Regions from separate parts of the Pseudarthrobacter sp. WHRI 8279 genome, predicted to be linked through region 1. Evidence: riboswitches for the same ligand, from Rfam matches in the RefSeq annotation. Region 1 holds a riboswitch; each other region holds the start of a gene.

Region 1 (7,389 bases):
CGGCGGGTTTTTCGCTGAGATGGTTCAGTCGGGCACCCTGCTCATGGCCATTCCGCTGGCCATGATCGCCGGGACCGTCTCCTTCATCTCTCCGTGCATCCTGCCGCTTGTCCCCGGGTACCTTGGCTACGTCTCCGGGATTACCGATCCGGGCCGGCCAGATAACCGGCGCCGGGTCCTGGCCGGAGTTGGGCTGTTCATTCTTGGGTTTGCCGCCGTTTTCACCCTCTACGGGGCGGCCTTTGGTGTCATTGGCGGTTGGCTGGTCCGGTGGCAGGACACCCTGATCCGGGGACTCGGGCTGTTCGTCGTGCTGATGGGCCTGGTCCTGGTGGGCAGAATCCCGTTCCTGCAAGCCACCCGCAAGCTATCCTTCAGGCCCCGGACAGGCATCGCCGGCGCCCCGCTGCTGGGAATTGTCTTCGGCCTCGGGTGGACGCCCTGCATGGGTCCGACCCTGAGCGCGGTTCTGGCCCTCAGCACCACAACCGGCGATCCATGGCGTGGTGCGCTGCTTGGATTCCTCTACTGTCTGGGGCTTGGAATCCCTTTCGTTCTGGTAGCGCTGGGCCTGAGCTGGGTGAGCAGGACCCTCGGGTACATCCGACGGCACATGCGCGCTTTCAACATCATCGGGGGTTCCTTGCTGATCCTCGTCGGGCTCCTGATGGTCTCAGGGGTCTGGATGCTCTGGATCTACCAACTGCAAAACCTCGCCGCGACCATCACCACCCCCGTCTAGGAGAAACCAGCACATGAACTCGCAACAGCCCGGTAATCCAATGACAGCGCGCCTGCCGGCCCGGCGCGGCGTTCTACTGGGAGCAGCGTCGGCAGCCATCCTGCTCGCCGGGTGCGCCGGACCGGACGACTCACTGGCCACCCAAGCACGGGCTGGGGATAACAAGAACTACATCGCAGGAGACGGATCCGTCTCTGAGTACGCCGCCGAAACCAGGGCGCCCGCGGTTGATCTCGCCGGAACCCTCTTTGACGGCTCGGCGGTCAGCTCAGCCGACTGGAAAGGAAACGTCACCGTCCTGAACGTCTGGTACGCCGCCTGCGCGCCCTGCCGCAAAGAAGCACCCGACCTTGAAGCACTCCATCAGGAGTTCAAAAGCGACGGCGTCAGGATTTACGGGATCAACGTCCGGGACACCGCCGCAACTGCCGCGGCCTTCGAGCGCACTTTCGGCACCACCTACCCCAGCTTCAACGACAACGACGGCGGGATCCTGCTGGCCCTGGCCGACCACGTGCCCCCACGGGCGGTCCCCACAACCCTCGTCCTGGACAGGCACGGCAAAGTCGCCGCCCGTGTTCTTGGCCTTGCAGAGAAGGGCACCCTCAAAGCCCTCATCAGCAGCGCGCTCAGCGAATCCTGAAAAAACGCGGCGGCAGGATCCCCCGGCCGCCGCGTTATGGACGCGGCGCGATCAGGGGCAGGGCATACGGCTCTGACCTACCCGGCCCTGAAGGCCTGGCCTAGACTCAGGAAACGCCGCCGTTTCCGGGAGAACGGGAGATCCGAGTGACTGCACAATTGCCTGACAGCTCGCTGGCCCTGCTGCGTGAGGGATACACCTTCATCTCCGCCCGCTGCGATGAAGCCGGGACCGATCTTTTCCAGACCCGTCTGATGCTTCGGCCCGTCGTCTGCATCAGGGGGGCAGCGGCTGCTGAATTTTTTTACGGTGGCGGACGGTTTAGCCGCGCCGGTGCCTTGCCGCGGTCGGCCAAGCATCTGCTGCAGGATGCACACAGCGTACAGACCCTCGAAGGGGACGATCATCACCGCCGCAAGTACCTGTTCCTGGAGCTGGGCAGCCGGGACTCCGCCATGCAGCTCGCGGACGCTTTTGACGCTCAATGGCACGATCCCCGCCACGGCCTGCCGTCCAGGCGACGGTTCGATCTGCACAGGGAGGTCCGCCGGATCCTCACCGCGGCAGCCTGCAGCTGGGCCGGTCTTCCCACCGACGCACCCACCATCGCCAGACGCAGCAGAGAACTGGGGCTGATGATCGACCAGGCCGGAGCGTTCGGGCCGGCGAACTGGTACGCCCGCTGGCGCCGCCGTTCCACAGAAAAGTGGGCCACGAACGCAATCCAGGCAGCACGCTTGATCGTTCAGGCCCAAGCACCGGTAACCCCGGTGGAAGCCATCGCATTCCATCGCGACAACACCGGCAAGGAACTGCCCCCAGACACAGCAGCGGTGGAACTGCTGAACCTGCTCCGCCCGGTCGTGGCCGTCAGCAACTTCATAGTCTTCGCCGCCCTCGCCCTCACACAGCACCCCGACTGGAAAGAAAAACTCAGCAACGGTGATGATCACGACCTGCACTGCTTCGCCCAGGAAGTGCGCCGGTACTACCCGTTTTTCCCCTTCGTCGGGGGCACGGCCACCAGGGACCTGGAATGGTCCGGGCACGCCTTCAAGCCCGGAGACTGGGTCCTGCTTGACCTGTACGGAACCAATCACGACCCGCGAACCTGGACAAACCCGGAAAGCTTCAACCCAGAACGCTTCCGCACTTGGCAACCCACCCCCCACACCCTGATCCCGCAAGGAGCAGGCGACAAAAACACAGGGCACCGGTGCCCAGGGGAAGACATCACCGTGGAACTGATCAAACGAGCCATACGCTCCCTCGCGGCCGCACCCGACCTGCAGGTACCCGCACAGGACCTCAGCTTCAGCCTCTCCAACATGCCCGCCCTCCCCAAAAGCGGCTTCATCATCGACCCCGCACCTCCACGACGCCGCTAACTAACCGCAACAGCAAAGGAATCGGCACCAGCCGGCACGGACCATGCGACTCTCGCATATCCCTAGGGTTTCGAGGCGCAGATGTTTCGAGACACTGAATCGCGGCTAGAGAAGGATGTCGGCTGCAAAACAGAAGGGGTCGGATCAAGGCATGCTGAAGGCCGGCGATTCACTGCCCCCAAGGCATTGAATCACCGGCCTTCAGTGGTTTTATTTGCCTGCTCGGACGAAGGTTACTGCGCCCTTGGAGGTCATCCAAGTCAGGGGGTGGACGGCGGTTTCGTTTTTGCCGTTCAGGCCGGAGCTGAGGACCTGGCCGTTTCCGACGTAGATGCCTACGTGACCGGGCTGCATGACCATGTCGCCGGGCTGGGGATCGGTGACGACGGTGCCGTAGTTCATGAACTGCATGGGCCCGAGGTCCCCGACGGGGATGCCGGCTGCGTTGAGGGCGTTTTCGACCAGTCGCGTGCAGTCCTGGATCATCCCGATCTGGGCGTAGGCCGAAGACACCATGGTCGCGTTGATGCCGCCGGCTGCCGGGGCGGCCACGGGGGCAGCGGGTGCGGGGGTGACGGTGATCTGGGCCTTGGCCGGGGCAGCAGCAGCTGCCTTCGCAACAACAGGCGTCGCGGCAACAGCGACCTTGGGGGCATCGACGACGACGGGCTTGGGTGCTTCCACTACAGGTGCCGGGGTTGTCTTGACGGCGGGACGCTCGAAAGCGATCTGGACCGTGGCGTCGGCGCTGAGCGGGGTTTGTACCTGGCTGGTGACTTCCAGGTTCGATGCCGGCTCGGCTTCGCGCTGGGTTGGGGCGTCTGCTGCCTGGGCGGCGATGCCGCTGGTCAGGACGAGGCCGGATGCTGCTGCGATGACGGCGGCCTGACGGCCTACACCGCCGGCGTGGCCGGCGAAGGATTTGGACAGGACCGCCAGGGGGCTGGTCTGGACGGGGACCGCGCGGCGGCGGCCGTGAGCTTTGCCATTGGGCATGAAAGGGCCTCTCCCACTGCCTGCGAGGTTAGCTGTCGGATTCGGATGGGAGACACCCGGCCGTGGTGATGCACGAAAGGCATCAGGCACGGCTTCACCCCAAGGCCTGCCGGAAGCAGGCCGATATTGGGTTCCCCGTCTCTGCCGGACGATTTTGCGAACGGATCCCGGGCAGCGGCAGAGTTAGGCAAGTCTGCTCAGGAGTGCCGCATTCGGAGAAACCGGCACGGCTTCAGACCCTACGTCACAACAGCCACATTTGTCACATTTAGATAACGGCGTGTCAGAATCCCTCGGTTCCGAGGCTTGCGGAATATACCCCCTGGGGGTATCCTTGAGGTGTTGTCAGTGAAGTGGTATGTCCCGGCCGGTGCCCCGCACCGCCTTCACAGCCGTTCAACCCCAGCGCCCATCAAATCCTTCGTCTTCAAGGAATGGAAACTGACATGTGTGGAACTGAACACCGTACCGAACTGCCCCTCGTTTCAGCGGCTACAGGTTGCGGCTGCTGCTCAACCGAAGCGTCTTCCGCGCCCGCCACAACTGCCGGTGCCACCGGCACCGAATTTGCCGTGGAGGGCCTGACCTGCGGGCATTGCGTTCAGACCGTTCAGAAGGCGCTGTCCGCACTTGAGGGTGTGGAATCCGCCTCTGTTGATCTCGTGCCGGGCGGCCGTTCCCGTCTGACTGTCGGCGGTAAAGCCGACCGTTCCGCTGTGCGTGAGGCTGTTACCTCCGCCGGCTACACACTCATCAGCAACTGACCACTCCAAGCTCCTCCGGCAGCGAGCCTGCCTGGAGTGAGGCGGCGTCTCCTCTCAAAGGAGGAACCATGGAAGACCACACCCAGCACCACGGCGGCCACGCAGGCCACCACAACTCGCACACACCCGCCACCGAATCCCAGGACCCGTCGCCTGCAGCGGTCAGCACGGTCACGGTTACCGAGCACGACCACTCCCACAGCCACCACGAGGGCCATGGCGGGCAGGATGACCACGCAGTCCACAGCCATGGCCAGCACGCCGGGCACAGCACCGCGATGTTCAAAAACAGGTTCTGGCTGACCCTGGCCCTGTCCATCCCGGTCGTCTATTTCAGCCCGATGGTCGGGCACATCCTGGGCTACATGGCCCCGATGTTCCCCGGCTCGGCCTGGATCCCGCCCGTTTTGGGCACGGTGATCTTCCTCTACGGCGGCCAGCCCTTCCTTAAGGGCGGCTGGCGGGAACTGAAGGACCGCACCCCGGGCATGATGCTGCTGATCGGGATGGCCATCACGGTCGCGTTCGCCGCGTCCTGGGTCACCAGCCTTGGTATCGGCGGATTTGATCTGGACTTCTGGTGGGAGCTGGCCCTGCTGGTGGCGATCATGCTGCTGGGCCACTGGATCGAAATGCGGGCCCTGGGCTCGGCGCAGGGCGCCCTGGATGCCCTCGCGGCGCTGCTGCCTGACGAGGCCGAACGCGTCACCGACGCCGGCACCGAAACCGTTCCGGTGTCCGCGCTAGCCGAAGGCGACATGGTCCTGGTCCGCTCCGGCGCCCGGATGCCCGCCGACGGAACCGTCGTGGACGGCCAGGCCGAGTTCGACGAGTCCATGATCACCGGTGAATCCAAAACCGTCCCCCGCGGTCCCGGGGACACGGTCGTGGCAGGAACGGTCGCGACGGATAACAGCGTCCGGGTCCAGGTCACCGCCGTCGGTGAGAACACCGCACTGGCTGGGATCCAGCGTCTTGTCGCCGAAGCGCAGGCGTCCTCCTCCAAGGCCCAGGCATTGGCGGACCGGGCCGCGGCCTTCCTGTTCTACTTCGCCGCCGGCGCAGGCGTGCTGACCTTCATCGTCTGGACGCTGCTCGGGAGCGTCCCGGAGGCTGTCACCCGGACCGTCACCGTGCTGGTGATCGCCTGCCCCCACGCCCTGGGCCTGGCCATCCCGCTGGTCATCGCCATTTCCACCGAGCAGGCAGCCCGTGCCGGGGTGCTGATCAAGAACCGGATGGCGCTGGAGCGCATGCGCACCATCGACGTCGTCCTGTTCGATAAGACCGGCACCCTCACCACGGGCGAGCCGGAACTGAAGGACATCGCACCCGTTTCCGGCGGGGACGCTGACGCGCTGCTGGCACTGGCCGCGGCCGTGGAGGCCGATAGTGAACACCCCGTGGCACGGGCCATCGTCCGGGCGGCGCGGGAGCGGAACCTGAGCATTCCGCAGGCCAGGGACTTCAGTTCCCTGACCGGGCGCGGCGTCCGCGCCACCGTGGATGGCCGCACTGTCCATGTTGGCGGGCCTGCGCTGCTGCGCGAACTGGGCACCACCGAACCCGACGCGCTGGCACAATCCACCAGCACCTGGATGGGCCGCGGCGCGGCGGTGCTGCACGTGATCGACGGACACGAGGTTCTGGGAGCTGTCAGCCTGGAGGACAGCATCCGCCCCGAGTCACGGCAGGCCGTCGCCGCGCTGCAGCACCGCGGCGTGAAGGTCGCCATGATCACCGGTGACGCCCGCCAGGTCGCCCAGGCCGTGGCCGAGGACCTGCGCATCGATGAGGTGTTCGCCGAAGTCCTTCCTGCGGACAAGGACAAGAAGGTCGCAGAGCTCCAGGCCCGTGGGATGAAAGTCGCCATGGTCGGTGACGGGGTGAACGACTCCCCGGCACTGGCACGGGCTGAGGTCGGCATCGCCATCGGCGCCGGCACAGATGTGGCCATGGAATCAGCCGGGGTTGTCCTGGCCGGGAACGATCCCCGGGCTGTGTTGTCGATGGTGGACCTGTCCCGGGCCAGCTACGCGAAGATGTGGCAAAACCTCATCTGGGCCACCGGCTACAACGTCCTCGCGGTTCCTTTGGCAGCCGGTGTCCTGGCCTTCGCCGGGGTCGTGCTGTCCCCGGCAGCAGGGGCGGTGCTGATGTCCGTGTCAACGATAGTGGTGGCACTGAACGCCCAGCTGCTGCGGAGGGTGAAACTCAATCCCTCCCAGGCACGTTAGACAAGAGGCTGTAACCGGCAGGGGGTACCCCCCCTGCCGGTAGGCTTAAGACTCTGAACAACCTGCACGGAAGGGAGGAAACGTTGTGAGCGCACCATCTCGTGGACCCTTCACCGCGTTCCTCCTACGTGCAGGCTTCCTGACGGCCGCCCTGGCCATCATCGCCGGCATCTTCGGCATGCACATCATGACCGGGGCGCACCACATGAGCGCCGGGCACACTATGCCGGCGGCAGCCGCCCAGCCAACCGTGCACCTGGACAACCTCCCCTCCAGCCACTCCCATCCACCGGGAGCGTCAACGGACGGGGCTGCAGTTACTCCAGCGGCAACAGACTCGTCTTCCTGCGCCCCTGCAGGTTCCTGCCCGGAGATGTCCGCCGGGGGCAACGCCTGCGTTTTGTCTCCGGGAAACACCTCCCTGACCGCCCCTGCGCCGGGAACAGCACCCTATGCCTTACCGGACTTCGGCGCGGCGGCTGCAGCCAGCACGGGCTATTCCTACTCACCGGAGAGTCCCTCTCCCGGTGACCTCTGTATCAGCCGGACGTAAACACGCCCGACGGCGCCGTGCCATGCCCGGCGCACCTCCAGCCACTTCTGCACGCATAAGACACGC
Region 2 (7,389 bases), on a different replicon from region 1:
AGCTCCGAACACACCCAGGTGCAGGTCTGCCTGGTCCGCAAGGCACTGGAGCACAGGATGAAGTCCGGGACGATGTTGTGTTTGAGGAGCCACCGGCCGGCAAGGGGCGCCTCGCGGTGGCCCCTTTCCTCCAGGGGACGCTCGTGGTCAGCAACCCCGCCAGGCCAGTCGGCCTTGGCATGCCGCATGATCACAAGCCGTCGAAGATGGTGCTCACTCATGCCCCAAGCCTAGTCGGGGACCAAACGAGGTGCGCCACCTCCGACAGTCGCGGAGGCACATGCCAGGAGAGCCCGAACGCGCGACAGCGGCATTTCGCGTAGGGCGCTGTAGCGAAGCGGCACATCCCGAAAGCGCCGTTGTCGCGCGAGGGACGAGCGCAGGCGCAGAGGGACGAGCGCAGGCGCAGAGGGATTGTGCCGCGAAGCGAAAGCGCCCGTCCCAGCGGGACAGGCGCTTTCGAGTGAGTGCTAGATCGAGTATTCCGGAGCGGCCCAGACAACAACTTCGGGGTGCTCGTAGAACCGGTACCCCTGGCCGCGGACTGTGCGCACAGTGTTGGCGAGGCGGCCCAGTTTGGAGCGGAGCCGGCGGATGTGGACGTCGATGGTGCGTTCGTTGGGCACCTCTTCGGCGTTGCGCCACAGCCCCTCGAGGAGTTCGTCGCGCCCCACGGTGCGGGTGCCGTTCTCAACAAGGTAGTTCAGGAGCTCAAACTCCTTGAAGGTCAAGTTGAGCGACTCGCCGTCCAGGTGGACTTCACGGCGGGCCAGGTCGATCAGGACGCCGGAAGGGCGCGGCTCCTGTGCCTGCGACGGACGCGGGGCCTCGGTGCGCTGGCGGGCGTTGACGGTGGGGTCACCGAAGGTGGAACGGACGACGTCGAGCGCGGAACCTGGTGTGCCGGCGGGGGCAACGGCAACGGCTGCATAGCTTTCGGCGCCGGACACCAGGGACTGTGCGTAGGCGCGGATCTCCTGGGCCAGTTTGGCGATGGAGGTTCCGGCCGCGGCCGCTGTTTCCTCATCGATGCCCATGTAGAGGACGAATCCGCGGGCAACGGTGTCGTTGGCTACGGGCCGGACGGTGTTGGGGCCGGCCACTACCGGAGTGGGGGCTGTCAGGGGTGCCGCCTCCGCGGGCTGGACGGCGCGGAGCTGCCCGTAGGAGTTGGGGTTGAACCCCTGCGGCGCGTAGCCCTGGGAGGGGAAGGTGCTTCCGGATGATGATGGGGCCAGGGCAGGGCGGGGACCAAACCCGGGGCGGAGGCCCGAGGGCTGGCCGGCTTTGGCGGCGTTACGGACAGAAATGTGGACGTATCCGGATGCAACTGACATGGAATGCTTACCTCAATGTGAATGGCCGTCATCGCGGCCCGAATGCTGGGAATCCCCGCAATGCGAACTGGGGAGGGGCGCCCGACGCTGGGCTGGTGGGCGAATGCCTAAGAACTTCGGGGGGTGGGAAGGTCAGGCGTGCATTCGACAACAGCGCATGTCGGCAGCAGCTGATGTGCTGGGCCAATATTCTGCGGCTGCAGGTGCTGTTGAGTTCTTGTTCACATTGGAAGTGTGCAGCGTAACAATGGCAACTTGCAAGTAACAATGGACATGATCGTCCGCATAATGAGACGAATTTAGCCAAAGTGCTCCAAATCACAATTCTGGGCAGTGTAAAAAATAACGGTTGTTATCTTGTCTATGGGTCATTTTTCGATGGTCTGCGAAATATCGTTCGGTAACAGCGCCATTTTATGTGTCTTCGTTCATTGGAGCGCGCGATAGTGGAATCTCGGTCTTCGCGTCCACGGCGTGTCCAGCCGGTCCTGCTTTTGGACAGAAAAATCTGCAGGCTCAGCGGCTAAGTGGCATTCGGAATCCGGTTCGCTCCGATGCTTGTAAGCCGGCGGACGGGCTGAAGGGGACTAAACCGGTAGCACGTTAGGGGCATTTCTGCGGATCCAGCTCGCTAGGCTGGGATTCACAGCTTGCGCACAGGAACGCCAAAGCGGGGCTTTAGCCAACGATCGGAGAGTTGTCCCATGGCCACCTCGCACTCCATGACCAACAACCTCCCCAAGCTCACCCACCCGGACGGCTCCCCCATCAGGGCGCTGGTGGTGGATGACGAGCCCAGCCTTTCCGAGCTTATGAGCATGGGCCTGCGCATGGCCGGCTGGTCCGTGGCGATCGCCGCCGACGGTCCGGAAGCCGTGAAGGTGGCCAGGGACTTCCGCCCTGACGTGCTGGTCCTGGATGTCATGATCCCCGGTTTCGACGGCGTCGAGGTACTGACGCGGATCCGCGCTTACGCTCCTGAGGTTCCCGCACTGTTCCTCACCGCCAAGGATGCGGTTCAGGACAGGATCGTTGGCCTCGCAGCCGGCGGTGACGACTATGTCACCAAGCCATTCAGCATGGAAGAGGTCCTGCTCCGCCTACACCGCCTGGTCCAGCGGTCCGGTGTGGCCGCCATGGACACCGCTGAGCTGGTTGTTGGAGACCTGGTCCTCAACGTGGACACCCGTGAGGTGACCCGTGCGGGTGAGGAGCTCCAGTTGACGGCAACCCAGTTCGAGCTGCTCCGATACCTCATGGAAAACCCCAAGCGCGTCATCAGCAAAGCGCAGATCCTGGACCGGGTCTGGAACTACGACTTCGGCGGCCAGGCCAACATCGTGGAGCTCTACATCTCCTACCTCCGCAAGAAAGTGGATGCCATCCACCCGCCCATGATCCATACCGTGCGGGGCGCCGGGTACGTCATCAAGCCGGCGGAGTAGGAGCGCCATGGCGTCCCCGCACCCCACGGCGGCACCGCAGCCGCGGAACTGGCTGAAGCCCGGCACGTGGCACCTGCGGACCCGGCTGATCCTCCTGGCCATGACACTGCTGATTGCCATCTGCGGTGCCGTGGGCGTGGCGAGTTACGCCTCGATGGACGCGTTCCTTACCCGGCAACTGGACGAACAGCTGGGCCAGGCCGCAGACCGTTCCAACGATCCAGGACGCCCTCCCTCCGGCGGCTTCAATGGCAGGGACCCCCTGGACTCCCGCGGCCAAAGCGTGGGAACCCTCAATGCGCGCCTCCTCAATGGGCAGGTCAGCATCGGAGGCTTTCTCACCTCGGACACAACGCGGTCGCCGTTGTCCTCGGACGACAAACAGGTCCTGCTTGCCCTCACCCCAGACGCGCAACCCGTGGACAGGGCACTCTCCAACGGCGGCTACCGGCTGGTGGCTGTGCAGACCAACTTCGGCGACGTCCTGGTAACAGGACTTCCCCTGGCCGGAAAGGAGAGCACGCTGGCGTCCCTGGTGTGGACGTTCGTCTTCGTCTCCCTGGGTGGCCTGCTCCTGATAGGGCTGGTGGGAAGTGTCCTGATCCGCCGCACCATGAAGCCCCTCGAGCAGCTTTCCGAGGTTGCCACCCGTGTTTCCAGGCTGCCCCTGGATGCCGGCGAGGTGGCACTTGCGGTGCGCGTGCCGCCGTCGAACTCCAATCCCGGTACGGAGGTTGGCAGCGTGGGCCACGCCCTGAACCTCATGCTGGACAACGTGGCCCACGCGCTGCAGGCGCGGCAGAAGAGTGAAACCAAGGTCCGGCAGTTTGTGGCCGACGCTTCCCATGAGCTCCGCACGCCCCTGACCGCCATCCGCGGGTACACCGAACTGATGCGGATGACGGAAAACTTCACTCCGGACGGGGAGAAGTCGCTGGCGAGGGTTCAAAGCCAGTCCCAGCGGATGACCGCGCTGGTGGAGGACCTGCTGCTGCTGGCGCGCCTTGATGAGGGCCAGCCCTTGAAGCTTAGCGAGGTGGACCTGAACCAGCTGGTGGTGGAAGGCGTCAGTGACGAAAAGGTCATGGCGCCCGGCCATACCTGGCGGCTGGATCTTCCAGACGAACCCGTTGTGGTGAACGGCGACCCGTCCCAGCTGCGGCAGGTGCTGATGAACCTGCTGTCCAACGCCCGCAAGCACACACCGCCGGGAACCACGGTGGTCACCGGGGTTGGGAAGACGGCAGAGGGCGCTGCGGTGGTGACGGTAACGGACGACGGCGGCGGCATTCCGCCCGAGTTCCTGGACCAGGTTTTCGCGCGGTTCGCCCGCGCAGACGCGGCCCGGGCAGGCAATGCCAGCGGACCGGGCGCACCCGCCGCTGAAGGAACCAGCGGTCTGGGCCTCTCAATCGTCGAATCCATCGTCGAGGCCCACGGGGGTAAGGTCACGGTGACATCACAACCGGGACGCACGCAGTTTGCCTTGCAACTCCCCCTGCCTGCGATAGCGGCGCAAGGCGGCGCGCCGTCCTCGTGATCCCTGTTACCAAAATGTGACTTAAGACCTGAACTCCTGTACCGTCGATTGGGTGCGGTTCCCGTTCGGGCCGCATATCCGGATGACGCCAAGCTCTGCCGCTTCCCGGATTCCGCTTGAGCATAGGCAGAGGCGGGGGACCCAGAAGTCCCGGGCACACAATTGCCCTTGGGGTTAAGCCACTACGTGATTTTTCCGTACGGCCGGATGCCCTCATCCGAACCCGACAGCTAACTCCGCAGGTGTGAGAGGCGATCCATCATGTCTAAGTTCCTTACTAAAGCACGCCCGAAACCAGGCCACGACGCCGGTGCCCCGCGCACGTCAGGCAAAATTCCGTCCTTTGGCCAGCGCGCCGCCATCCTCGCGACGTCCTGCGCGCTCCTTGTAGGCGTTGGAGCAGCAGGCCAGGCCACCGACACCGCAGTGCAGGTGGCAGCTACGGAGACGCAGGCCGCTGAGGCCCAGTCGAAGCTGAGCATCGAGAAGAGCGAGATCCAGGAAAACCCTGCTCCGGCGCCTGCAGCAGAGCCCATTAACGTTGTCCCGCAGGCCGCCGAGCCGGCGCCGGCTCCCGCCGCTGAGCCCGCACCGGCACCTGCACCTGCACCGGAGCCTGAGCCCGCGCCGGCACCTGCCCCCGCTCCCGAGCCGGCCCCGGTCGTCGCAGTCAACGACCCCGCGGGCGCACAGGCCTACGCTGCCGGCCAGTTGGCCTCCTACGGCTGGGCACCGGACCAGATGCAGTGCTTGCAGACCCTGTGGACCAAGGAATCAGACTGGACCACCACGGCCACCAACCCGAGCAGCGGCGCCTACGGCATTGTGCAGTCCCTGCCGGCCGAGAAGATGGCCAGCGCCGGCGCCGACTACCTCACCAATTACCGTACGCAAATCAACTGGGGCCTGAACTACATCCAGGAGCGCTACCAGTCCCCGTGTGGAGCACTGAACTTCCACTACGCCAACAACTGGTACTAAACAGAAGCGGCTTCGCCTTGGCGGTCCGGTACGTCCCTGCCGGGGATGTACTGGACCGCCCAGCGGTTACCGTCAGGGTCGGCGAAGTACACAAAGTGGCCCCAGTCCTGCACGTCCACATCGCTGACGTCCACCCCGTTGGCCTTGAGCTGACGGTGGGCGGCCTGGATGTCAGAGACCACAAGCTGCAGGTTGGAGCCGGTACCGGGGGGAGCATCCGTGAGGCCTTCCCCGATGCAGATGGAGCAGGCTGAGCCCGGCGGCGTCAGTTGCACGAACCTGATGGAGTCGCTGGGCCGTTCGTCGAAATCGGCGTTGAAGCCCACCTTGTTGACGTAAAAGTCTTTGGCCCGGTCCACATCGGATACGGGGACAAAAACGAGTTCCAGTTTCCAGTCCATGCGCTCAGGCTAGGCCTTGCGCAGGAAGCGGGAAAGGCTTGAGTCCTAGCCGGCGATGCCGTACAGGCGGTCGCCTGCGTCGCCCAGGCCCGGGACAATGTAGGACTTCTCGTTGAGCTTCTCATCGATGGAAGCCAGGACGATGGTGACGTTTGCGCCGGAGAGTTCTTCCTCCAGCTTGGCCAGGCCCTCCGGCGCGGCGAGCAGGCAGATGCAGGTGACATCAGAAGCGCCGCGCTTGAACAGGAACTTGATGGCCTCGCGCAGTGTTCCGCCGGTGGCAAGCATGGGATCCAGCACGAAGATCTGCCGGTCGGTGAGATCCTCGGGCAGGCGCTCGGCGTAGGTGATGATGTCCAGCGTTTCCTCGTCGCGGGCCATGCCCAGGAAGCCCACTTCAGCCGTGGGGACCAGTTTGGTCATGCCCTCGAGCATTCCCAGGCCAGCACGGAGGATGGGTACCACCAGCGGAGTGGGTTTGGTGAACGCCGTGCCCACGGTTGTGCTGACGGGGGTTTCGATGGTCACGGGCTCGGTGCGGACTTCCCGCGTGGCCTCGTAGGCCAGGAGGGTCACCAGTTCCTCCGTCAGCTGCCGGAAGACCGGGGACGGAGTGTTCTTGTCCCGCAGGACGGTGAGCTTATGGGCGACCAGCGGGTGGTCCACAACGAGAGTGCGCATGGGTCAAAACTATCACCCGGCTGCCGGGCCGCTCCCCTGCCGTCCGCCGCCCGTGCCGGACTGCGAAGCGTCGTCGTCGGCCCTTTGTGGGGCAGCGCCGGCGTCCTCCTCCGGGGCGGTACGTTCTGCGTCCCCGGTGTGGTCCTCGCGCAGGACGGGATGCTCGAAGGTGGGTGCAGGGCCTGCGTGCTCACGCCGCCGCATCAGGTGGAACAGCCTGTGGGCCAGGATCACGATTCCTACCCACGCCAGCCCCAGGAACCAGCCCGCCATGACGTCGGTCATCCAGTGGTGTCCCAGGAAGACCCGGCTCAGGCCCATGGCAATGATGAAGAGTGTGCCCACCGTGATGGCTGCGATCCGCGCCCAGAGTACTTGGAACTGCAGGCACATGAGGTAGATCAGGACCCCTATCACCACCGTGGTGTTCAGGGTGTGCCCGCTGGGGAAGGACGGCGACGTCTCGAACGGCGGGACGGCCTCGGAGTGGTCCGGACGTGTCCTGCCTACCAGCCGCTTGCCCCAGGTAGTGGCCAGGGTGGAAACAAGGGCCGCTCCGCCCACCAGGACAATGGGCCGCCATGTCCTGTTCAGGAAGGTCAGCCAGGCGGTGAGGATGCTCGCCAGGATGGGCATGCCGATCCCGCCGCCCACATTGGTGAAACCTGTGGCGAAGGCGTCCACCTCCGGGTTCCGCAACGACTGCGAATATTCCAGTGCAGGAATATCAAGGCTCGCCAGGCCTTCCTCGTCTACGACGTCCGAGTAGACCTCGGCTCCCAGGAGTGCCAGGGCGATCACCAGCGTTCCGCCGATGATCATGGTCAGCCACAAGGCGGCGTACGGCTTGATCCACTTGTCCACGCGGTCTCGGACTGTGCTCACTGTGCCTCCCGGCGGATGTGCGTCACGGGCTCTGGGTATCCTTCGAAACTATCATTGAGCCATGGTCTCCGCAGATAAGAAACACCACGCGTGGATGGGCCTTGCCCTCGCCGAGGCCC
Region 3 (7,389 bases), on a different replicon from region 1:
AACGAATTCTGCAGCAGCCATCACCGGGCCGGCGCCGCTGCTCACTGGTTGCGGCCTGCCGATGCGTGGCGGATGCAGAACGGGGTCCAGGGGCGTGCCTCCAGCCTGCCTTCGGCAATGGCTTCCCCGCAGACGGCGCAGGTCCCGTACGTGCCGGCAGCGATCCTGGCCAGGGCTGCGTCAACCTGGTCCAGCCCCGCACTGCTTTGCTTCAGCAGGGCCGCCGCCTGGGACAGCTCGAAGGCGATGGTGGAGCCTTCGGGGTCGTGTTCGTCGTCCACGTTCGAATCCTGGCGCGCCGAGTTGGCGGCGGCGATGTCCGCACGGAGCGCCGGAAGCAGGGCCACCTTCCGTTCCCGCTCCTCCTCGAGCAGCATCCGGAAGCGTTCATAGTCGGGCATGGGAAAAGCCTACGCGGGGTCAGTACCAGTTCTTTGCCATGGAGTGGTTCCAGGCGGCGCAGGGCGAGCCGTAACGCTCCCGGATGTAGCCCAGTCCCCAGTCGACCTGTGTCCGGTAACTGGTCAGCCAGTCGGCGCCGGCACTTGAATACTTACCCGGCGGCAGGGCCTGGGCGATTCCGTAGGCGCCGGAATAGGGGTTTGTGGCGGTGGTCAGCCAGTTCGATTCCTTGGTCCACAGCTGGGCGAGGCAAAGGAACTGGTCCTGGCCCCAGCCGTGCGCGCCCAGCCTGCCGGAGGCGTAGTTTTTGGCTCCTGCCGGGTCATTGACCGCGCCGCCGGGAAGGGAAGGCACGACGACGGGCGGCGGGCTGGGCGGGGCGGGCGCCGGGACTGCAGGGGAAGGAAGTGCCGGGGCAGGGTTTGCCGGAGCCGGAGCGGGAGCGGGATCAACCGGGGCGGGACCAGCCGGGGCGGGCGCAGGACCAGCAGGCGCGGGGCGGGCCGGAGGCGCCGGACGGGCTGCGGGCAGCGCCGGTTCCCTGGCAGCCGCGTCGGCCTGCCGGCGGGACTGCTCTTCGGCGGCGGCCCGTTTGGCCGCCTGGGATGCCTCGTAGGCGGCGCGCGCCGCCTCGCCTTGCCGGTACGCGTTCTCCACCTCCGCCGTCGTACCTTTGAGCGACGCCAACTGCGCTGTCAGCTGCGCGCCCCGCTCCTTTTCGTCCGCCGACTTGCGGGCCAGGCCGTCCTGGGCCGAGCGGGCCGCTCCGAGCCTGGCTTCGGCTTCAAGGGCCAGCCGTCCGCGCTCATCCTTTGCGGCCTGTTCCTGGGCAGCCAGTGCAGCAGAAATTTCCCCTGCGGCCCGCGCCTTATGCACGAGCGCGGCGGTCTTGTCCCCCACGATCTGCACCACGTTGAGCCCGTGTACGGTGTTGGCCTGGACAGCGTCCAGGGCAACAAAGAACCCCATGTTCGTGCCGCCGGTCTTGTATGACTGGGCCGCCAGCGCACCAAGTTCCTTCCTGTACTGGACCAGCTCCGAGTCAGCCTGTGCGGCCTGCGCTGCAAGGGCCTCCACCCTGGCGGCGGCGGCCTGCAATGCCGCGTCGGTGCCTGCATACTCCGCCGCCGCCTGCACCGCAGCGGAGCCGGCGGCCTCGGATTGCTCCTGGAGGCTGTAGAGCAGGCCATCAATCTTGGCGATTTCCGCGGCCTTTCCGGCCTCGCTTTCCTTCGCGCCTTGCACCTCCTCCCAGGACGGGTAATCCCCGGGACTGCTGTCCGCGGAGGCTGCCGGCACCAGCCACAGACTTCCTGCCAGGGCACACGAAAGAAGCGCCACGGGCAGGGGCGCCCTGGATTTGGTAACGAACCGGGACATAGTCCGGAAGCCTACCGCCTTGATCGGCAGGTTGAAGGCGGACGTTTCTACATCGTTATGGAGCGGAGGAAGTTCCGTTTCATCGACCAGGGCCGGGACGCGGGTTTTTTTACAGGTGCTGGTCAAACCAGGCAAGGGTGTCGTTCCACGCGGCCGTGGCCTGGGCTTCGTTGTAGCGGTCCCCGGTGTCGTTGTGGAAGGCATGGTCCACGCCGGGGTAGACCGTGAGCTGGTGGACAACGCCGGAGGCTGCCAGCGCATCCTTGAGTGCAGGCATAGGGCCGGTGATGCGTTGGTCCAGTTCAGCGTAGACGCCGAAAACGGCTGCCCTGATGTCCGGCACTTTGGCCAGGTCCGGGGCGGGCCCGTAAAACGCCGCGGTGGCTTTCAGCCCGTCCAGTTCCGCTGCCGCCTGCCAGGTGATGCCGCCACCGAAGCAATAGCCGGTCATGGCGATGCGTCCGCCATCCACGAAGTCCTGGGCCTGGAGATACTCCAGGGCTGCTGCGAAGTCGGCCACGTGCCGCTGGGCGCCGGCCTGGGTGAGGGCGCCGGGTACGGCGTCGCGGTCCATTCCGGCCGTCCCGCCTTCACGGCTGAGCAGGTCAAGCGCGAGGGCGGCGTACCCCTCCTTCGCGAAGCGGCGGGCCACGTCTTCGATGTGGGGCGTCAGTCCGCGGTTCTCGTGGCAGATCAGCACGGCAGGACTGCGACCGTCCCGCTCCGGCCTGGCCAGGTAGGCACTGACGGAGGCGCCGCCGGACGGAAACTGGACGGACGCCGTCGTCAATCCTGGCGCCCCCTCCGGAACGGAGAGCGGGCTCTTTGCCCCGGGGACCGCACCCGATCCCGCAGTCCCGAGGGTCCCGGCAGCGGACGTAGGGGACGGTTCCGGGGTGGGCATGGGATCGGTGCTCCGCGGCACCTCGCTGGGGGTACAGCCCACCAGCAGCATCGCCGCCGACGCTGCCGCCATGCTGCCGGTAATGAAGGCAACCCGCCGGGTAAAGGTGCGCTGGCTCAGCGCGCCGGACTTGTAATCGTCGAAGAATTCCTCAATCAGGTATCTCTCATACTTGCCAAGCTGCATCGCAATGCCTCCTCGTGGGGTGCCGAACATACTCCTCCCCGGGCACGTGAAGAACAAGGTCGCCGGGCAGGCTCGGTCCCTCCTTAACGTCTTTGTGATAAATAACACGTCCCCACAAATCGGCGCGCCTGCCCGCCCGGGCTGGAACGCCGTGGCACCGGGAAATCCAGTTGATTGCGTAATCGAGAGCCGCGCCTCGCATGTTATCTAAATGTGACAATGGGTGGTAAGTCGGGTTATGGTCTTCAGGTGTCCCTCCCAGACGGGACATTCCCCGTCAGAATGCCGAGCCCTGCCACTGACCCGGGAACCAACGCTTTCCAGCTGGCAGGGACGGGGGAACCAAGTTTCCGCGGCCTTTTGAAGGCCTTGGGGTTAAGTCGATAGCGCGTCCGTTCCCTTCGGAGGTGTTGCCGGCCGGGTATCTCCAACCCGAACCCGACAGCTCACCCCGCAGGCATGGGAGAGGCGATCAACTGTGTCAAAAAATTCCACCACCGCCCGTCACCGCGCAACCCCGGCCCGCTCCATCGCGATCGAAGGACTGGCTGTTTCGGCCAAGTCCCTGGGCCGTCCGGCTCTCGCCGTGGCAGCAGCCTCCGGCATTGCCTTCGGCGTCGGAGCCCCGGCTCACGCCGGTGTGAACGGTCCGGACACCACCGAGACCGCTAGCGTCCAGGCTTACGCCGCCCCTGCTCCGGCAGCCGCGGCCCCCGCCGCGGCAGCCGGCAACACCCACACGGTTGTATCGGGCGACACCCTTGGTGCCATTGCCACCGCTTACGGCGTCAGCCTGAATGACGTCCTGTCGGCCAACGGGCTTTCTGTCTCCACGATCATCTACCCCGGTGACCAGATCCAGATTCCCGCCGCCGGAACCGCTGCTGCCGCCCCGGCCGCAGCCTACGTTGCACCTGCTGCAGCACCGGCACCGGTCCAGACCGCTGCTGTTACCACCCCGGCTAACACCGGCATGAACATGTCCTACGCGTCCGCCCCGGTTGCAGCCACCGGCAGCGGCGCCGGAGCAGCCATCCTGGCCAACGCCTACGGCCAGCTGGGCCAGATCCAGGACTGCACCGCCATGGTGGAGAAGGCCCTGCGCACGGTCGGCAAGTCCGTCGGCGACCTTGCCCCCGGCCAGTTCTACCAGTACGGCACCACCGTGGGCACCCCCGCCCCCGGCGACCTGGTGATCACCGCCGGCCACGTGGGCGTCTACGCCGGCGACGGCCAGGTTGTCAGCGGCGGCGTGAACGGCAACCAGACCGAGGTTCACTCCATCAGCTGGCTCAGCGGCGCTTCCTTCGTCCGCGTGGCATAGTCACCACGGACACAGGCGCAGCTGGCCCGTAAGGGCCAGGCCACTCGAGACAAGGGCGGCAGCCGGGTTCTCCCGGCTGCCGCCCTTGTTCTGTCTCCCCGGGACTTCCTCCGCGCGGTTCTCCCGTGCCCGCCTCAGGTACCGCAGAAGGTCCGGTAGGTGCCGAAGTCTTCCGGCGGACCTTCGGTATAGCGCTCCAGCCCCTCGCGTTCCTCGAACGGGGACCTCACCACCTCCAAAAGGCGGCTGAAGGGGCCCATGTCCCCCTCCGTTGCTGCTGCCAGCGCTTCCTCCACCAGATGGTTCCGGGGAATGTACACCGGGTTGACGCTGTCCATCAGACCGGCGTCGGGCTTGAGGCGGGCCCAGCGCTCAGCCCAAGCATCAAAGGCGGCGAGGTCCAGGACCATGCCTCGCGCCGGCCTGGTGTTTCCCCTGGCTGCCTGGCCAAGGCTCCGGAAGAACTGTGTGTAATCGACAGGTCCGTCCTTGAGCAGGCCGATGACCCCGTCCACCAGTTCCGATGCCTCGTCGCCTTCTTCACTTCCGGCCGGGCCGGCGGCGATGCCCAGCTTTGCCTTCATGCCGTCGAACCAGGCGTCGCTGTACTGGCTGCGGAACTTCCCCAGCGCCTCCACTGCGGGCGCGACTGCCTGTTCCTGGTCCTCGTGGAAGAGCGGCAGCATCGCCTCCGCCAGCCGCGCCAGGTTCCACTCGGCCACCACCGGCTGGTTGGCGTAGGCGTAGCGCCCGCCGACGTCGATGGAGCTGTACACGGCACCGGGGTTGAAAGCATCCATGAAGGCGCAGGGCCCGTAGTCGATGGTTTCGCCCGAAATGGTCATGTTGTCCGTGTTCATGACGCCGTGCACAAACCCCACCAGCATCCACCGGGCCACCAGCCCGGCCTGGGCAGCCACCACCGAGGCGAACAGTTCCAGGTAGGGATTTTCGGCCTGCGCTGCGGCCGGGTAGTGCCTGCTGATGGCGTGGTCCGCGAGCCGGCGCAGGAGCTCCATGTTGTCCGTGGCCCGGGCATATTGGAAACTGCCCACCCGGAGGTGGCTGCTGGCCACCCGGGCGAGGACGGCGCCGGGCAGCATGGTGTCCCGCCGCACCGGGCGTCCTGTGGCCACAACGGCCAAAGCCCGTGTGGTGGGAATGTTCAAGGCATGCATTGCCTCGCTCACCAGGTATTCGCGCAGCATGGGGCCGACGACGGCGCGGCCGTCGCCTGCCCGGGCAAAAGGTGTGCGGCCGGAGCCTTTGAGGTGCACGTCCCGCAGACGGCCGCCGCCGTCCGGCAGTTCGCCGAGCAGGAGTGCCCGGCCGTCGCCGAGCAGCGGCGAGTAACCGCCGAACTGGTGCCCGGCGTATGCCTGGGCCACGGGCGTGGCGCCGGCCGGGACATGGTTGCCCAGGAGGAGCCGAACGCCTTCGGTGGTCCGCAGGTATTCGGGAGCCAGCCCCAGCTCACCGGCCAGTGCTTCGTTAAGGACCAGGAGCGAGGGTTCCGGCGCTTCCTCTGCCTGCCAGGGAACGGAGAGTTCCGGGAGGTCGCGGGCAAAAAGGCCTTCGAAGGTGACAGTTGATTCTGCTGCTGCAGTCATGGATCAACCCTATCGCCGTCGTTGGCGCGCCGGTTGATCAGCCAGGTGATAAGCCACAGGATGACTCCAATGGCCATCAGTCCGCCGGCAATCTGGTACTGGATGATGTTCCTGCCGACCCACGGGCCGGCCAGGAAGGCGCAGAGCAGCGCGGCCACGAGCGGCAGAGGGCCCGGGGATGTGAAGAACACTTTGCGGTGGGGATCCCGCTTGCGGCGCAGCACCAGGCAGGCCACGTTGACCACCGTGAAGACACAAAGCAACAGGAAGGCGGTGGTGCCGGACAGGTTGGCCACGATGTTGCTTTCGGGATCACTGGTGACATACAGGATGAGGCCCAGGGCCAGGACAGTGGAGAAGGCGATCCCCGCCCACGGGGTGCGCCGGACCGGAAGGACTTTCCCCAAGGCGCCGGGCAGGACGTGCTGGCGGGCCATGCCGTAAATCAGCCGGCTGGCCATGAGCATGTTGATGAGTGCCGTGTTGGCGACGGCGAAGACGGCCAGGAAGGGGAAGACCCTGTCGATCGGGAAGTCCGGCGAGCCCTTGTGGACCACTTCCAGCAGGGCAGCGCCTTCAGCTTCCCGGATGCCCTCGAGCTCCGTGGGCGAAAGGACGCTCACCACGGACACAGCTACCAGCATGTACAGCAGCACTGCTATGCCCAGGCCGGTGAGCATGGTGCGGGGAAAGATCTTTTCGGGGTTCTGGGTCTCTTCCACCATGTTGACCGAATCCTCGAAGCCCACCATGGCGAAGAACGCGATGGACGTCGCTGCGGTCACGGCGAGGAAGAGCCCCTTGTCCTGGGAGTCGTTGAAGACGAAGATCTCGCCCGGGTTTCCCGTCCCCTGGGCCATGACAAAGAACCCGACACCGATCACGATGCACAGTGCTGCCATCTCCACCACTGTGAGCACAACATTGAACTTGACGCTCTCCCCCACGCCACGCAGGTTGATGGCAGCCAGGAGGAGCATGAATCCAAGGGCCACCGCGGTAATCACGCCCTGCCCCGGTTTGCCCATCCAGCCATTGATCTCAAGGCCGCCGAAGAAGTTCTGCGCCAGGACGTTCGCAGACGTGGACGCGCTGGTGATTCCCGAGCAGACCACGGCAAATGCCACCAGGAAGGTGACGAAGTGGATCCCGAAGGCCTTGTGCGTGTACAGCGCGGCACCCGCGGCCTGCGGATACTGCGTGACCAGTTCGAGGTAGGAGAAGGCGGTGAGCGTTGCCACCACGAAGGCCAGCAGGAACGGCAGCCAGACGATTCCCCCTACGGTGCCGGCCATGGTCCCGGTTACCGCGTAGACGCCGGCGCCGAGGATGTCGCCCACAATGAACAGCAGCAGGAGCTTGGGTCCCAGCACCCGCTTGAGGGTGGGCTCCTTGCCGTGGGCAGTAACGTCCGAGACTTCTTCTGAAGCTGCGCTCATGAGTGGCCTCCAAGGCTAACTGGGCTGGCTGAGGGACGTGGCTTTGTTGCATCGACTGGCCCGGGGCGCAGTGCGGGGCCGTGGGATAAGCGCCGCCGCCGGGGGAAGGGGATGCGCTGCAGGTCCTCAGCCGCGATGACTGCA
Region 4 (7,389 bases), on a different replicon from region 1:
CGTCAGCAGAGCGGGCCATGACTCCGTCTCCCCTTGCCGGGACCAGCGCTTCCTTCAACACCGCCACGGCATCCTGGACAAGGGGCATATCGCACGCCAGCACGAGGGTGTATTCCGATGCGGGGCTGCAGTGCCGCGCAAGAGCCTCCAGCCCGGCGGAGATAGCAGCTGCCGGACCCGCGAACTCAGGCTCTTCCCGGCACCAGATCACCCCCGTAACCGTAGAATCTGCGCGCGGACCCACCACCACAGTGCTGGTGGCGCCCGCAGACGCGGCCAGCGCCCGCTGCAGGAGGGTGGCATGGTGGAACACGAGGTCCTGCTTGGGCACTCCGCCCAACCGGGACGACCGGCCGCCGGCCAGGATCACGGCATCGAAAGGCAACCGGCTCTCTTCCACTCCCCCAGCCTAGCTGTATGGATCAGGAATGCCTGGTGCAGGTTGGGGTCAAGCTGCGCGCTCGGGCAGCAGGAACGGATCCCACGCAGGGGTGGGCTTTTCGAGTTCCTTGATCTGCCAGATGGTTCCGTGCGGGGGTTCCGGGACGAATCTCAGCTTCCACCCCATTTCAGCAGGAGTATGGTCGCCCTTGACGTTGTTGCAACGAAGGCAGGCCGCCACCAGGTTCTCCCAGGAATCCGCACCGCCGCGGGACTTGGGGTGGACATGGTCGATGGTGTGGGCCGCTTTTCCGCAGTAGGCGCACCGGTGGCCATCGCGCCTCAGCACGCCCCGGCGGCTGACAGCGGTGGCCTGGTTGTACCTCGGACGGATATAGCGGTTCAGGAGGATAACGGACGGGCGGCCCAATATCTCCTGGGGGCCCACCACGGGATCGTCACCCTCAGCAACCACACTGGCTTTACCCGTGAGCACAAGCACCAGCGCCCGGCGGAACGTGATAACCGCCAGCGGTTCATATCCAGCATTCAGAACGAGAGTGCGCATGCACGTACCTCTTCACGGCCGCACCCGTCAGGGGCACGAGGGCCGGCTGCCCTCGGCATGTCCGGGCTATGGATCGACACCACAAGAGTAAACATAGAAGCCCACTATCAGCTAATCGCGGTTTCCCAAAACTGCCGTGTCGGGCCAGCGGGCGTATCGGGCGGCCGGGGGCTGCGCCTGGCCGGTAGCCACCCAACCGGCGTTTAAAAGCAAGAACCCCTGCCGCCAGGGCAGGGGTTCTTGTGCCGCCCCTGTGGGACGGCCTAGCGCGGAGCTAATTAGTTCACGCGGATGAAAACGGGGCCGGAGCCAACGTTGGCGCTGAAGACGACCGTCTGGTTTCCGTTGTATCCACCGTGGACGGCCTGGCCGTTGCCCGCGTAGACAGCGATGTGGGCCATGCCTGCGCCACCGTCTGCGTAGTAGATCAGGTCGCCGGGCTGCGCTTCGGCGGCGCTTACGGTGCGGCCCAGGGAGAGGTAGCCTGCGGGCCAGTCGTGGAAGTTGATGCCCACTGCTGCCAGGGAGTTGGTGACCAGCATGGTGCAGTCCTGGGTGACACCCAGCTGGGCGTACGCTGCCGAGAGGATGGCTGCGCCCTTGCCGCTGGCGGAAGCAGCAGGAGCTGCAGCGGGCGCGGAGGCTGTGGTTACCTTGGCGGTTACCTTGGGGGCTGCAGCAGGCTGGGCGGCGGCCGGAGCCGGCTCGGCTTCCTTGACCTCAACAGGCGCGGGCTCTTCCTCGACAACGACGACAGGCGCGGGCGTGGTGGTAACGGCCGGCTTTTCGAAGGTGATGGCGATGGTGGAGGCAGCGGAGATCGGCGCCTCGACGGAGGACTCTACTTCCAGGGTGGACGCGGGGGCAGAGTCGCGCTGGACGCTGGAGTCAGCTGCGTTTGCAGCGATGCCGCTGGTGAGCACCAGGCCGGAAGCGGCGGCGATAACCGCTGCCTGGCGGCCCATGCCACCGGCGTTGTCGCCAACAGCCTTGGCAATAACAGCGATTGAGTTGGTCTTGGTGACTTCGGCGCGATGCCGTGCGGTGGCACGAGTAGTCATCAGTTCTCTCTTTCGTTTTCCTCAGGCCGTTGTGGGCACCAAGGGGTCTGGGCCTGCCGGCATCTTGGGGGTACGCCGGCAGGCCCCGAACGGGGATGTGGTGTGTGGAAAGGGGTGCAAAGAAATAGTTCTTGGGCCCGAAGGCCCAAGAACTATTTGTTGATCGTGAAGAAGGCGGAGCTTCCGGTGGCGGCTACCGAGTGGAGGAGCGTGCCCTGGGAGGGGTTGAGCGCGCTGATCATCATGCCGTTGCCCACGTAGATGCCCACGTGCGCGCCACCGTTCTGCATAACCAGGTCACCCGGCTGCGGAGTGGAGGTGGGCGTCATTGCGGTCCAGGCGTTGACGCGCGGGATGCTGATGCCGGCCTGGGCGTAGACCCACTGGGTGAACCCTGAGCAATCCCAGCCGTTGGGGGTGGTGCCTCCCCAGACGTAGGGACGGCCGATGCCGGTGTATGCGAGTGCGGCAATGCCGGAGGTGGAGGCCGAGGAAACCGTCTCTGCCAGCTTCTCAGCTGCAGCTTCGGGAGCCGCTGCGGTGGAGGCCGTCCGGGTAGCGGCAGCAGCGCGGTCCTCCGAATCGGTGGACTGCGCCCGCACGGGAGCCGGCTTCGGTGCGGCGGTGGTCTTCACCACGGGACGCTCGAAGGAGACAGTCGCGGTGGGTGCTGCGGTGACCGCCAGGGCGGACTGGGCAGACCCGGACTCGGTGGAAGCGGAAACGCCGGCGGTGGTGTCCGCGGCGTTGGCAGGCAGGCCCATGCTGAGGATGAGACCGGAAGCAGCTGCGATAACCGCAGCCTGGCGACCTACTGTCCCGGCATTGGCACTAACAGCCTTGGACACTGTGTCCAAGGGGTTGGTACGAACCGTTTGCGCACGGTGGCGCGCAGAATGATGGCGTGAAGACACGAAGGTAGCCTCTCCCAATGCCTGCGAGGTGAGCTGTCGGATTCGGATGGGAGTCACCCGGCCGCGCGGCTTCCAAGGAAGTTTTGCGACTTAACCCCAAGGCCTTCGCTGAAGCAAAGACCAAAATTGGTTCCCCCGCCCCTGCCAGACGATGAAATGCGAACGGACCTTGAGCGGTGGCAGAGCTAGGCAATCCGCACAAGAGCGTCAACTTCGGAAAAGTTGACGCGAGTTAGACGGTACAGCAGTTTTCGGTGAATGTCACATTCAGGTCACGGCGGGTCACGATGATTCGATAGCAAACCATCATTTGACTACAGCCAGCCCGTGGGATCGACGACTTCGCCGTTGACCTGCACCTCGAAGTGAAGGTGGCAGCCGGTGGAAGCACCCGTGGTTCCGCTGAGGGCCAGGACATCGCCCCGGGAGACCGTCTGTCCCTCCGTGACGCTGATGGACGAAAGGTGGTTGTACGTGGTTTCCAGGCCGTTGCCATGGTCCACCACCACCCGGTTTCCACCGCCGTACTGGTGCCAGCCCACGAACGTTACGGTGCCGGTGGCAGCCGCCAGCACCGAGGTGCCGCATTGGGCAACGTAGTCCTGGCCGCGGTGGAAGTCACCCGCGCCGCCGGTGATGGGGCTGACCCGGTAACCGAACGCGGAGGCAGTGGAGAGCGCGGCCAGCGGAGCGCCGAGGCTTCCGGCCGAGGCCGCGCGGGACACCGAACCTGCGGACTGGGCGCTGAGCAGCTGCTTCAGCTTGCCATCGGGGTCTGCCTGGGTCACCACGGCAGAGCGGCTGAAGTCGATCTGGGCGCCGGCCTCCGCGGATACCTGCGGCTGCGGGGTAACAGCAGATGCTGCCACCGGGGTAACGCCGCTTGCGTTGTCGGTTGCCATGACGGGACTTGTTGCCGGAACGGTCACTGTCAACACCAGGCCGGTGGCAGCAAGAGCGATTCCGGCCTTCTGTGCGATCCCGCTGGCTGCGGCAAATTCGGTGATCTGCCGGAAGGGTCCTCGACGGCGGCGGGCGTCACGGTGCGGATCGCGGGGGCGTTCCGTGGTGATGACCTCGACAACGCGCGGCGTTGAAACGGGAGACGCCGCGCGGCGGCGCCCCTTGGGGGTCTCTATGGACAAGAAGGGTTCCTCTCTGGAAAGCCTGCGAAGTTAGCTGTCGGATTCGGGTCAGAGAGTTCAAAGACCCGGTCCGCCTAGGCAAGCCCGGCACAGAGGTATCCCCGGAAGGATCCTTCACTGGAAGAGGCTTGCTGCTGACGGACTTCACCCCAAGGCAGTCCCCCGTCTGCCGGTTGTGGTTCCCCCGCCTCTGCCAGTAATGACTCGTGCACCTGATCCGCTGGCAGAGCTCGGCTCCGGATCAGGTAACGCTTTAGTATCTACGCTTGCGTTTAACTATAGGGCCAGAAGGCTCGAAGTAACAATTCCGTTATCTTTGGCTGATGCGCTCCGAGCGGGTACAACGGGAGAGTTACCGGATGGCGACGAAGACGTGGGCCGCCACCTCAGGCGGCAACTCCAGCGCACCTTCGATGCCGGGCACCCGGACCGAAATGTAGTCCCCCACCCGCTCCAGCGAGACTGCGGCTCCCGGACGGATTCCGCCCTCATCCAGCTGGACCAGCAGCTCGGGCTCCACCTGGATCGGCTCAGCCAACCGGCTTACGGTCACCTCCGACGCCGGGCCATAGGACTTCATTGCTTCAAGCAGGCTGATGGCGCCGTCAGCGAAGCCTGCGGACGCCTGGCCCCCAAGGGCAGCCAGGCCAGGGATAGGGTTTCCGTACGGTGACTCGGTCGGATGGTCAAGCAGTTCGTAGATGCGCCGCTCCACGCGTTCGCTCATAACATGCTCCCAGCGGCAGGCTTCGTCATGGACGTACGCCCAGTCCAGGCCGATAACGTCCGCCAGCAGCCGCTCCGCCAGCCGGTGCTTGCGCATCACTTCGGTAGCGCGCTTCCGGCCGGTTTCCGTCAGCTCCAGGTGCCGGTCGCCGGAGACAACCACCAGGCCATCCCGCTCCATCCTGCCGATGGTCTGGGAGACCGTGGGTCCTGAGTGGCGCAGGCGTTCGGCGATCCGGGCCCGGAGGGCAACGATGTTCTCTTCCTCAAGCTCCAAGATGGTCCGAAGGTACATCTCCGTAGTGTCGATCAGATCCGTCATCCAGCTCAGCTCCTCGAGCGCAGTACCTTGCGTTGTCCCACCGTATATCGCCATCCGCGCGACGTAGTCCGTTGGAAAGCTTAGCCTATTTTGACTTTGTCCGAATAGTTGGCGGCCGCCGCCGGGGCCCGTCCCAACGTCTTGGTCTCTGTCTCAATTTCTGGACTATGACGGTGCCGGTTCCCGCCCCACCGCCTGTTCAGGCAGAATGAGGGGGGCCGAAAGTCGCAGTCACAGCCGACTGTCCGCCAACCAACCACCCGTCCGGACCCCAACCGCGTCCACGCCGACATTGGAGCACCTGTGAGCGAAAACAGCATCACTATTCCCGCCGACCTCCTGCCCAAGGACGGACGGTTCGGCGCCGGCCCGTCAAAGGTCCGGCAGGAGCAGATCGATGCGCTTTCCGCTGCTTCCAAAACCATCCTCGGAACCTCGCACCGGCAGGCTCCGGTGAAAAACCTGGTCGGGTCCGTACGCGAGGGCCTCAGCCAGTTCTTCCGTGCCCCCGAGGGCTATGAAGTGGTCCTCGGCGTCGGCGGTTCCACTGCGTTCTGGGACATTGCCAGCTTCGGCCTGGTGGAGCAGAAGGCCCAGCACCTCTCGTTCGGTGAATTCGGGTCCAAGTTCGCTGCCGCCACCAACAAGGCGCCCTTCCTGGATGCCTCATCAATCATCAAATCCGAACCAGGTACGCGCCCTGCTGCCCAGGCTGAAGCGGGTGTCGATGCCTACGCCTGGCCGCAGAACGAGACTTCCACGGGCGTCTCCGCCCCCGTGAAGCGGGTAGCGGGTGCCGACGAGGGCGCGCTGGTGCTGGTCGACGCGACGTCGGCCGCCGGCGGCCTGGACGTGGACGTGGCGGAGAGCGACGTCTACTACTTCGCCCCGCAGAAGAACTTTGCCTCCGACGGCGGACTCTGGCTTGGCCTGTTCTCCCCCGCCGCCCTGGACCGCGCGGCGCGTATCAAGTCCACCGACCGCTGGATCCCCGATTTCCTCGACCTGCAGACCGCAATCGACAACTCACGGCTGAACCAGACCTACAACACGCCGTCGCTGTCCACCCTGGTGACACTGGATGCACAGGTGCAGTGGCTGAACGCCAACGGCGGCCTGGACTTCGCCGCCGCGCGCACTGCCGATTCCGCCGGCCGCATCTACAGCTGGGCCGAAGCTTCCGAATTCGCCACCCCGTTCGTCACCAACCCGGACGAGCGCTCCAACGTCATCGCCACCATCGACTTTGACGAGTCAGTGGATGCAGCCGTGGTGGCAAAGGTCCTGCGGGCCAACGGCGTCGTGGACACCGAGCCCTACCGCAAGCTCGGCCGCAACCAGCTGCGCATTGCCACTTTCGTGGCCATCGAGCCCGACGACGTTTCTGCGCTGCTGGCCAGCATCGACTTCGTGGTGGGCGAACTGCGCAAGTAGCGGTCCGCCGGCAGTCCGGCCGCGGCTCACCAAAGGGTCGCGGCTCACCGAACTGGGGGCGTTACCGAGCTGCCGGGCCTTACCGAGCTGGGCAGGGCATTAATGTACGACGGCGCCGCCCGGGAACAGTTCCGGGCGGCGCCTTTGTGTACGTGGTGAAGACTGCGTCCTGGGGTGCGGCCTGCCTAAGGCTTGGCGGCGCTGTCTTCAGTGGGCTGGGCTTCTACGGGCTGGGCTTCTACAGGCTGCGCTTCCGCGAACGGGCCGGGCGCACCAGGGGCGGCGGCTCCGGCTTCAGCAGGCCCAACGACGGGCCCGGTTCCGGCAGGCTCCGTTGCGGCCGCGTCCTGGCTCCCGGCCCCCGGGGCGCCGTCATGGGCCTCGCCTTCTGCCGGATTGGTTTCCTGCCCGCCAGTTTCCGGTTTCCCTACCCGTACCTGGTCCTGCTCCTGGTCCTGTTCCTGCTCGTCCTCGGGCCGGACGCGTTCAGCCCACGGCACCCACTCCGGGGCAAGGATCGAATCTTCCGACGGCAGCAGGCCGAGCTCGCTGACCGTGACCACCTTGGAGCGGGAGTTGCGGGTAAGTACCGCATACCACTGCCAGCCCAGGTAGCCAGGCAACCTGGATTCAAACAGGTGCGTTACCAGGCGGTCGCCCTCGCTTTTGGCAGCCAGATGGCGGCCAATGGTGGGCGCAGCCGTTATTTCCTCCACAGCCGAACGCGCCGTGTCCACGGCAGCGGCGAGGAAGGCATCCGGCTTCCCTGTGCGCCATGCCGGGACGCCCGCTCGGCGCTTGGACACAGCCCTGGCCCCTGCAACGGCCGGGCCGGCGG

What was found. Region 1 has a riboswitch for cyclic di-AMP ahead of ABRP28_RS21390 (NlpC/P60 family protein). Riboswitches for the same ligand answer to the same signal wherever they lie in the genome.
Region 2: it holds a riboswitch for cyclic di-AMP, as region 1 does, so the genes downstream of both, ABRP28_RS19260 (hypothetical protein) here and ABRP28_RS21390 (NlpC/P60 family protein) in region 1, are expected to answer to the same signal.
Region 3: it holds a riboswitch for cyclic di-AMP, as region 1 does, so the genes downstream of both, ABRP28_RS05960 (LysM peptidoglycan-binding domain-containing protein) here and ABRP28_RS21390 (NlpC/P60 family protein) in region 1, are expected to answer to the same signal.
Region 4: it holds a riboswitch for cyclic di-AMP, as region 1 does, so the genes downstream of both, ABRP28_RS19825 (NlpC/P60 family protein) here and ABRP28_RS21390 (NlpC/P60 family protein) in region 1, are expected to answer to the same signal.

The regions. Positions count from the first base shown of each region.
Region 1 is NZ_CP168164.1:51,694-59,082, reverse strand. It holds gene ABRP28_RS21405 (cytochrome c biogenesis protein CcdA) at 1-742, shown strand, start outside; gene ABRP28_RS21400 (TlpA disulfide reductase family protein) at 756-1,385, shown strand; gene ABRP28_RS21395 (cytochrome P450) at 1,532-2,773, shown strand; gene ABRP28_RS21390 (NlpC/P60 family protein) at 2,984-3,769, opposite strand; cyclic di-AMP (ydaO/yuaA leader) riboswitch at 3,773-3,969, opposite strand; gene ABRP28_RS21385 (heavy-metal-associated domain-containing protein) at 4,204-4,533, shown strand; gene ABRP28_RS21380 (heavy metal translocating P-type ATPase) at 4,530-6,770, shown strand; gene ABRP28_RS21375 (hypothetical protein) at 6,856-7,323, shown strand.
Region 2 is NZ_CP168162.1:4,183,630-4,191,018, reverse strand. It holds gene ABRP28_RS19280 (histidine phosphatase family protein) at 1-221, opposite strand, end outside; gene ABRP28_RS19275 (winged helix-turn-helix domain-containing protein) at 471-1,337, opposite strand; gene ABRP28_RS19270 (response regulator transcription factor) at 2,042-2,782, shown strand; gene ABRP28_RS19265 (HAMP domain-containing sensor histidine kinase) at 2,790-4,322, shown strand; cyclic di-AMP (ydaO/yuaA leader) riboswitch at 4,416-4,578, shown strand; gene ABRP28_RS19260 (hypothetical protein) at 4,584-5,303, shown strand; gene ABRP28_RS19255 (glyoxalase superfamily protein) at 5,300-5,704, opposite strand; gene upp (uracil phosphoribosyltransferase) at 5,750-6,385, opposite strand; gene ABRP28_RS19245 (phosphatase PAP2 family protein) at 6,398-7,270, opposite strand; gene ABRP28_RS19240 (nucleoside deaminase) at 7,332-7,389, shown strand, end outside.
Region 3 is NZ_CP168162.1:1,322,634-1,330,022, forward strand. It holds gene ABRP28_RS05940 (DNA alkylation repair protein) at 1-45, opposite strand, end outside; gene ABRP28_RS05945 (TraR/DksA C4-type zinc finger protein) at 42-401, opposite strand; gene ABRP28_RS05950 (lytic transglycosylase domain-containing protein) at 421-1,701, opposite strand; gene ABRP28_RS05955 (dienelactone hydrolase family protein) at 1,892-2,872, opposite strand; cyclic di-AMP (ydaO/yuaA leader) riboswitch at 3,146-3,347, shown strand; gene ABRP28_RS05960 (LysM peptidoglycan-binding domain-containing protein) at 3,351-4,196, shown strand; gene ABRP28_RS05965 (protein adenylyltransferase SelO) at 4,331-5,806, opposite strand; gene ABRP28_RS05970 (APC family permease) at 5,803-7,245, opposite strand; gene ABRP28_RS05975 (ribonuclease Z) at 7,242-7,389, opposite strand, start outside.
Region 4 is NZ_CP168162.1:4,313,159-4,320,547, reverse strand. It holds gene ABRP28_RS19840 (molybdenum cofactor guanylyltransferase) at 1-400, opposite strand, end outside; gene ABRP28_RS19835 (HNH endonuclease) at 449-949, opposite strand; gene ABRP28_RS19830 (NlpC/P60 family protein) at 1,228-2,010, opposite strand; gene ABRP28_RS19825 (NlpC/P60 family protein) at 2,163-2,858, opposite strand; cyclic di-AMP (ydaO/yuaA leader) riboswitch at 2,929-3,102, opposite strand; gene ABRP28_RS19820 (M23 family metallopeptidase) at 3,239-4,063, opposite strand; cyclic di-AMP (ydaO/yuaA leader) riboswitch at 4,074-4,315, opposite strand; gene ABRP28_RS19815 (metal-dependent transcriptional regulator) at 4,422-5,117, opposite strand; gene serC (phosphoserine transaminase) at 5,421-6,551, shown strand; gene ABRP28_RS19805 (DUF3027 domain-containing protein) at 6,737-7,389, opposite strand, start outside.